2 regions of the Actinoplanes sp. NPDC049118 genome follow, and region 1 is predicted to be linked to the other one. Evidence: riboswitches for the same ligand, from Rfam matches in the RefSeq annotation. Region 1 holds a riboswitch; the other holds the start of a gene.
The links. A riboswitch is a leader RNA that binds a small molecule or an ion and turns the genes downstream of it on or off. The one in region 1 is predicted to bind cyclic di-AMP.
Positions count from the first base shown of each region.

Region 2: linked by a shared signal. The riboswitch ahead of AB0B58_RS05825 (NlpC/P60 family protein) and the one ahead of AB0B58_RS14235 (hypothetical protein) in region 1 are both predicted to bind cyclic di-AMP.

Region 1 covers NZ_JBEZDY010000008.1:97,087-101,293, reverse strand. Annotated here, with positions in the region: gene AB0B58_RS14240 (glycoside hydrolase family 65 protein) at 1-559, shown strand, start outside; gene AB0B58_RS14235 (hypothetical protein) at 625-1,644, opposite strand; cyclic di-AMP (ydaO/yuaA leader) riboswitch at 1,648-1,786, opposite strand; cyclic di-AMP (ydaO/yuaA leader) riboswitch at 2,068-2,217, shown strand; gene AB0B58_RS14230 (hypothetical protein) at 2,221-3,306, shown strand; gene AB0B58_RS14225 (ABC transporter ATP-binding protein) at 3,325-4,110, opposite strand; gene AB0B58_RS14220 (ABC transporter permease) at 4,103-4,207, opposite strand, start outside.
Region 2 covers NZ_JBEZDY010000003.1:230,389-234,595, reverse strand. Annotated here, with positions in the region: gene mraZ (division/cell wall cluster transcriptional repressor MraZ) at 118-549, opposite strand; gene AB0B58_RS05825 (NlpC/P60 family protein) at 1,003-1,776, opposite strand; cyclic di-AMP (ydaO/yuaA leader) riboswitch at 1,816-2,003, opposite strand; gene AB0B58_RS05820 (MurT ligase domain-containing protein) at 2,455-3,675, shown strand; gene AB0B58_RS05815 (glutamine amidotransferase) at 3,940-4,207, shown strand, end outside.

The DNA.
Region 1 (4,207 bases):
CGGCGACGCCTTCACGCCGGAGGAGAAGGCCCGCAACTTCGCCTACTACGACTCGCGTACCGTGCGGGACTCGTCGCTGTCGGCGTGCATCCAGGCCGTCATGGCGGCGGAGGTTGGTCACCTCGAGCTGGCACACGACTACCTGGGCGAGGCCGCCCTGATGGACCTGCACGACCTGCATCAGAACGCCCGCGACGGCGTGCACGTGGCGTCGCTGGCCGGCTCCTGGATCGCACTGGTGGCGGGACTGGGCGGCATGCGGGACTCGGGCGGACAGCTGTCGTTCGCGCCGCGCCTGCCGAGCCGGATCAACGCCCTGGAGTTCTCGCTGCTCTGGCGCGGCCTGCGGCTGCGGGTGGAGGTGACGGCCGACGAGGTCACCTACTCGTTGCGCAACGGCGGCGGCTCGGCCCGGTTGGACCTCCTGCACCACGGCAAGGAGGTCACGATCACCCAGGTGAAGCCGGTCGTGCTCGGCATCCCGCCGGCGCCGCCGACCGACCTGCCGCCGACCCAGCCGGCCGGTCGTGCCCCGGTCCGCCGGGCCACCGGCAGCTGACCGACCCCGGCAACGAGAAAGCCCCCGTCCTCTCGCAGGGCGGGGGCTTTCTCATGGCTGGAGGATCAGAGCATCGACACGTGTACGTGGTCCGTGTGGTCGCTCGGGCCGGAGTACGACTTCCAGCCGGTCGCGGGGAACCAGATCTGCCTGTTCCAGATGACGTACAGGATGCCGAGCCGGTCGGCGTTGCGGACCAGGAACGCCATCAGGTTGTTGCCGTACTCCCGGGTGTCCCGGTTGTGCCAGGGCGCGAAGCCGCTTTTCTGCAGCGACCAGTCGCAGGCCCGGCCCTTCGGATGCTCGAACGGGCCCCCGTTGCGGTGGCAGCCGACGAACCGCTTGAAGTTCGCCTTCTTCACTTCCTTGTACATGTGGAAGGTCCGCGGGGTGACGCAGCCGCCGGTCGTCGGGTCGTTCACGCTGCACGACTCGGCGCCGAAGTCGCCGTCGGAGTTGCGCGGCGCCGCGGCGGCCACGGGCGAGTTGGCGAGCACGAAACCGCCGGTCACCGTGGTGCCGCCGACCTTCGCCAGGGCGTTCTCCGCCGACTCCTTCTGCTTCTTCATCAGGGCGAGGTTGCGCTGCTGGGCCTTGACCTCCTGGTCGAGGCGGGCCTTGGCCGCGCTGACCTGGTCGATGGCCTGGTAGAGCTCGTGCAGCTTGCCGTCGTTGAGGGCGCTGATCTCCTCGAGCGAGACCGCCTTCTTGAGGAAGCCCCGCGGGCCTTTGGCGTTCAGCAGGAAGCCCATGGTGGAGATGCCACCCCTGCGGTACTGCTGTGCCGCGACCGCGCCGACCTCGGGAAGCAGGGCGTCCCGGCGGGACTCGGCGTTCTTGACCTGGAGGGCCAGGCCGAGCTGCGTCTTGGTCGATTTCGCTACCGCCGACTTCGCCGCGACGAAACGCCGACCCGTGGAGTCGAGAACGTCGTTGAGAAGCGGATCGTCGTCGCCGTCATCGGCTGTCGACGACTTCTTGTCGTCGGGGTCGGCGCTGGCCGGAGCGGCGGGCACGAGAAGCATCGTGACCGCGACGAGCGGTGCCAGGGCGAGGACCAGCCACCGGCGGGGTCTTGCCGTCATTCAGAATCCTTCCGCGTGGCCGCCGACCGGGTTAGCTGACGGGTTCGGGACGGAAGCGATCCCTACCACGGTTAAGTGGATTCACCCCACTACTACGTGTGGTTCCCCGGCTCGCCTCGCGGCGATTAGGCGGTGGGCTGCCGGCACCTTGGGGGCGGTGCCTTCCTTGGCAGCAACCGGCGGCCAGCTTACCTGACATCGGGCCGTCTGCCAGTCTCCGCGAGGGCCAGAAAAGCGTTACCCCACAACGACTTTCCGTTACCTTTCGATGGAATGGCACGGGCCGTTAACCCATGGTGAGACATCGGTGTGAGTCGTTGCATTCCTTTCACGCCAGAATTACGCCGAGTGCTCGCATTGTTGCCCAGAGTGCGACACCTGTCGATTCTTAGCATCGATGGGTAGTGTTCGTCACGGTCTCAGAGCAGACCGCCGCCTAATCGCCGCAAGGCGAGCCGGGGAACCAACCGAGTAATGGGGTGAATCGGGTCCGCGCCGTAAGCGTGGACCGGTAGGGATCGCTTCCGTCCCGAACCCGTCAGCTAACCCGGTCGGCGGCCGACGGAAGGAAAGCACGTGAGGCTCAACCCTGTCCGCCGGCGATTAGCGACCGTGCTCGCGGCGCTCGTCGCCACCTCGGGGCTGGCGCTCGTCGCCCCGTCCCCCGCCTCCGCCGCCCCTCGTCCGCTCGCCGCGCCGGGTGATTCCGGCGACGACGGCGAGGGTGGCTCCAAGTCCCTGGTCCAGCAGCTCGAGGCGGCGTCCCGGGGCTTCGTCGAGGCCAAGGAGGCCCTGGTCCGCTCCAAGAAGCGCCAGCAGCAGTTGATCGACAAGCTCAAGGAGATCGACACCGAGCTCGGCCCCAGGCAGGCGGCGCTGGACGACATCGTCCAGCAGTCGTATCGCGTCGGGCGGCTCGGGCCGATGACCGCCCTGCTCACCGCCGACTCCACCGGCAGCATGCTGGACCGCGCGGAGATCCTCGAGACGGTCGCCGTCAAGCAGGACCGCGCGGTGCGTGACCTCAAGGACTCCCGGAGCCGGCAGGAGCGGGCGAAGACCGCGATCGACGCCGAGATCCGCGACCAGCAGCGCCAGCTCGACATCATGGCCAAGCGCAAGGCGCAGGCGGAGGGCGCGCTCAAGGCGGCCAACGCGGCGAACGGCGTCGACGAATCGTCGAGCGGCGCCGAGTCCAGCGGTGGGGGTTCCAGCGGCGGCGGCAGCAGCCTGAAGGCCGCGGCCGCGCCGCGCAACTCCGACGGCTCGCTGCCGAACCAGTCCTGCAGCGTCAACGACCCGACGACGTCCGGCTGCATCACGGGGCGCACCCTGCACGCGATGAAGGAGGCGCAGAAGGACGGCTTCACCCGCTTCGTCTCGTGCTTCCGCGAGCAGAACAGCGGCGAGCACCCACAGGGCAAGGCCTGCGACTTCGCCGCCGACAAGAAAGGCTTCGGCGGCGTCGCGACCGGCAGCAGCAGGACATACGGCGACAGGCTGTCGAACTACTTCATCAACAACGCCGGCGGGCTCGGCGTGCTCTACGTGATCTGGTTCAAGCGGATCTGGCTGCCCAGCAGCGGCTGGAAGGCGTACTCCCGGGGCAACGGCGACCCCTCGAGTGATCACACCAACCACGTGCATCTGTCGATGCGCTAGCCGGCAGGGGTGCGGGGCCTACCGCTTGACGTAGGCCTCGTACTCCTTCAGCACGTCCTCGGTCCGGCCGTCCGCCCGGATCTGCCCCGACTCGAGCCAGATGCTGCGCTCGCAGGTGTCCCGGATCGACTGCTCGCTGTGGCTGACCAGGAAGACCGTGCCGGCCTCGGCGCGCAGGTCGCGGACCCGCTGCTCGCTGCGCCGGCGGAACTTCGCGTCGCCGGTGGCCAGCGCCTCGTCGATCAGCAGCACGTCGTGCTTCTTCGCCGCCGCGATGGAGAACCGCAGCCGCGCCGACATGCCGGACGAGTAGGTGCGCATCGGCAGCGAGCTGAAGTCGCCGCGCTCGTTGATCCCGGAGAACTCGATGATGTCCTTCACCTGGGACTTCACCTGCGCCGGAGACATGCCCATCGCCAGGCAGCCAAGCACGACGTTCCGCTCGCCCGGCAGGTCGTTCATCAGGGCCGCGTTGACGCCGAGCAGCGACGGCTGCCCGGCCGCGTAGATCGCGCCCCGCTCGACCGGGAGCAGCCCGGCGATCGCCCGCAGCAGGGTCGACTTGCCGGAGCCGTTGGTGCCGATCAGGCCGACGGCCTCGCCCTTGTAGGCGACGAAGCTGACGCCCTTGATCGCGTGCACCTCGCGCAGCGTGGCCGGCTTGGCGCCGGTGACGATCCGCTTGAAGCTCGACAGCGGGCTGCCCGTTCCGGGCGTCGCGGACTGGTGTACCCGGTAGACCACGTGTGCGTCGTCGACGATGACCGTCGGTTCGCGCCGGTCGGTGCTGGAGCCGTCAGCCACGGCCGTACCCCTTCTCTCCGCGCCAGAAGTAGACATAACCACCGAGCCCGACCAGGAGCGTCCAGGCGATCGCCTGGGCCCACAGCAGCGGGGCCGA
Region 2 (4,207 bases), on a different contig from region 1:
CGACCGGACACACGCCTGGCGCCGGGGAAGAGGCGCCAGGAGCGGGAGCGGCTGGAGATCTCGCAGTACGGCGGCGGCGACGTCCGGACCGTGTCGGCGGCCCACAGGTGCCACGCCTCACAGTCCGCCGGGCAGCACCCCCTCCTCGATGTCGGCGAACTCGTCCTCGCTCGCCGAGAGGTACTGCTCCCAGGACTGCTTGTCCCAGATCTCCACCCGGGTGCTCGCGCCGATCACGACCAGCTCGCGGTCGAGCGCCGCATACCCCCGCAGGTGGGCCGGGATGGTGACCCGGCCCTGTTTGTCGGGGATCTCGTCGTGCGCGCTGGCGAAGAACACCCGGCTGTAGGCCCGCGCCGCCTTGTTGGTGACCGGCGCCTCGCGCAACTGGCCCGCGATGCGCTGGAACTCAGGCATCGGGAAGACGTAAAGGCAACGCTCCTGCCCCTTGGTGATCACGACACCTCCCGCCAGCTCGTCGCGGAACTTCGCCGGAAGGATCAGCCGTCCCTTGTCGTCGAGGCGCGGGGTGTGCGTGCCGAGAAACATCGGCCCAACCCCCCTGCCCCGGGCGGTTTCGCGGACCGCCTGTCGTCTGGGCCGGCAACCCCTTCGGAGTCAGCTCCTCAGGCCCTGCCACTGCGCTCCACTCTACTCCACTTCCCTCCACCCGCAACCAGAATGACGCGGCCTGCGAGTCAGATTCGCGGATGAATGCGCACGTCAGAGCCGGTGGAGCCGAAGTGGAGGGGTTCACGGTCCGCGCCATGGTCCACTTTCCGACATGCCGCCCACCCGGGCACGAAAGTCCCCCGAAATCGGGCGTTCGGGAGCGGGACGCCGCCCCCCGGCACCCGGGCGGGGAGCAAAGTGGAGGAGAAAGTGGAGCGCATACGACAGTGGGGCGCGACCCGAACCGGGTCGCGCCCCACTGAACTGTCGTACTGCTCTTACTAGTGCCGCACCGTACTTACTGGTGCCGCACCGCTACGGATGACTCCGTCAGGCGGCGGCGAGGCGCCGGACGACGTAGTTGTTGCTCCAGATCTTGTGCTTGCCCACCCGGGCGCCCGAGTGCGGCGAGTCCCACATGTAGCCGTTGCCCGCGTAGATGCCGGCGTGCGTGCCGTACGAGCCCGACCGGACCACGATGAGGTCGCCGATCCGCTTCTTGCTCTTGCTGATCTTCTTGCCGTGCTTCTGCTGCGAGTTCGCCTTGTGCGGGAGCTTCTTGCCCGTCGTCTTGCGGAAGACGTACTGGGTGTAGCCCGAGCAGTCAAAGCGCTTGGGGCCCGCCGCGGCGAACTTGTACAGCGCGCCCTTGTGCTTCCTGGCCTCGGCGAGGACCTTCGCGCCGCTGCTGCGCACGGTGACCTTGATGCCTGGACTGGTCACCGAGCTGTAGCCGGTGGCTCCGGTGTACTGCGTCCGGAAGTAGCCGGTGATGTGCGGCTCGGCGGCCAGGGTCACCGTCCCCTTGGCGGACAGCTTCCGGGTCACCCAGGTGCGCCACTTGCCGTCGCGCTTGGCCTGCAGGCGTACCGAGCCCTTGGTGACGACCTTGCCGGTCTTGGGGTCGATCACCTTGGCGGTCACCCTGACCGCCTTGCCCCACGCGATGGAGCGGGTCGCGGAGTTGGTGATCTTCGGCTTGATCGCCGATGCGGCGGCCGCCTCGACGACGGGAGCCGCGGCGGACGCTGCCGGGGTGGCGACCAGCTGGCCGGCACAGAGGCAGAGACCCAGGGACAGTGCGATGGTGCCGGTTCCGGCCATGCGGCGGTTCCGGCTCGAACTGCGTTCGTGCACGGTAGAGATATCCCTCCGGCACGCCTGCGAGGTTAGCTGTCGGGTTCGGGCGGGAAGGATGCCCGGTCGCCGCTGGCGACTTCACCCCAAGGTCCCGGCGGTACGCGCCGCCGAAGCGACGTGACCACCGGCGGACCGAATCTGGGTCCCCCGTCCCTGCCCCCGTATGCCTGTGTGGTTGTTGCTACCTCAGTGGTCGTGCCGCCCGGACCGGGGCAGGGCTCGGCGTGGTCCGATGCGATACGAGCGGCGAGCGGACGCTCACCGGCCCAACCTTGCTACCCGATTTCCGCGGGGACCGTGGGGCCCCGAATGGTCACCCAGAGTATTTGGCACACCTGACCCTGTCCGGTTTGTAACCCCGCTGTGACAAATGCCGATACGTGGCGTAGTTGACCACTTACGCTGCGCCGAAAGTAACGGGTGAAACACAACACACAAAAAGCCGCGGGCGGGTGGATCTTGGACCGGGCCAAGATCGGGAGAATGCCGGTCTAAACGCCCCCACCGGCCCAAACGTCGCACCGAGCGGCGGAGCGGAGATCATCCGTTCGGCCGATCCCGGCCCACCGCAGGCCGCGGGCCCCGGGGCCACTCGACGTAGTGTCCGTTTCCGGTACCCTCGTCGCCGTGACGGACGGGAAAATGCCCCTACGGGCCAAGGTCGCGACCTCCGTGTCGCGAACCGCTGCGGCGCTCTCGCGGGCCGCGGGACGCGGTGACGGCTCGGTGATCGGCGGCTGGATCGGTCTCAAGATCGATCCTGACCTGCTCAGGAACCTGGCCGCCGGCCGCGCGATCGCGCTGGTGTCGGGCACCAACGGCAAGACAACCACGACCCGGTTCGCCGCGGCCACGCTCGGCGTGCTCGGCCCGGTCGCCACCAACTCCTTCGGTGCCAACATGCCGACCGGGCACACCTCGGCCCTGGCCAAGGCCGGCGCCACCCCGTTCGCGGTGCTCGAGGTCGACGAGCACTACCTCGCCCGGGTGATCGACGAGACCACCCCGCGTGTGGTCGCCTTGCTCAACCTGTCCCGCGACCAGCTCGACCGGGCGAAGGAGGTGGCGATGATGGCGCAGATGTGGCGCACGGCCCTTGCGGCCCACCCCGACGTGCACGTGGTCGCCAACGCCGACGACCCGATGGTCGTCTGGGCGGCGATCGACACGCAGCACGTCGTGTGGTTCAGCGCCGGGCAGCGGTGGCACGACGACTCCTTCGTCTGTCCCGAGTGCGGCTCGCCCATCGAGCGCGCCGACGGCGACTGGTGGTGCAGCGGCTGCCCGCTGCGCCGCCCGCGGGCCCAGTGGACCGTGGAGGACGACGGCGTCGTCGACCCCAAGGGCGACTGGCACCTGGTCAAGCTGCAGCTGCCGGGACAGGTCAACCTCGGCAACGCGGCCACCGCGCTGGCCGTCGCCGCCGAGTTCGGCGTCCGGCCGATAGAGGCCGCGCCACGGCTCGCCGGCGTGGCCTCCGTGGCCGGCCGCTACGCACAGGTGGAGCGCGACGGGCGCAACATCCGGCTGCTGCTGGCGAAGAACCCGGCCAGCTGGCTGGAGGCCTTCGACATGGCCGAGGTGGCGCCGACACTGCTCTCCATCAACGCCCGCGACCCCGACGGCTTCGACACGTCGTGGCTCTACGACGTCGACTTCTCCCCGCTCCGCGGGCGGCAGGTCCTGATCACCGGCGACCGTGCCTACGACCTCGCCGTACGCCTGGAAGTGAACGATGTGGCCTTCCGGCACGTTCATACCTTCGACGAGGCGGTGCGGGCGAGCCCGCCGGGCCGACTCGAGGTGATCGCGAACTACACCGCGTTCCAGGACATCCGAGCGGAGTTGGACCGTGTCAACTGAGCCTGCCCGCGGCGGAGAACCGAGGAAGAACACATGAGCGAGCTTGCGAGCGAATCATCAACTCAGTACCAAACTCATGTCGTCGCCGGAGCGCCAGCGGAGGTGACGGCATGAGCGAGCTTGCGAGCGAATCATCAACTCAGTACCAAACTCATGTCGTCGCCGGAGCGCTAGCGGAGGTGACGGCATGAGCGAGCTTGCGAGCGAATCATCAACTCAGTACCAAACTCATGTCGTCGCCGGAGCGCCAGCGGAGGTGAAGGCATGAGTGAGAGCACGCTGCGGATCGTGTGGATCTACCCCGACCTGCTGTCGACGTACGGCGACCGGGGCAACATGCTGATCCTGCGCCGCCGGGCCGCCCTGCGCGGCATCCCGGTGGAGACCTACGAGGTCCGCTCCGACCAGGCGCTGCCCACCACCGCCGACATCTACCTGATCGGCGGCGGCGAGGACGGGCCGCAGGCGCTCGCGGCGCAGCGGCTGATAACCGACGGCGGCCTGCACCGGGCAGTGCACCAGGGCGCGGCCG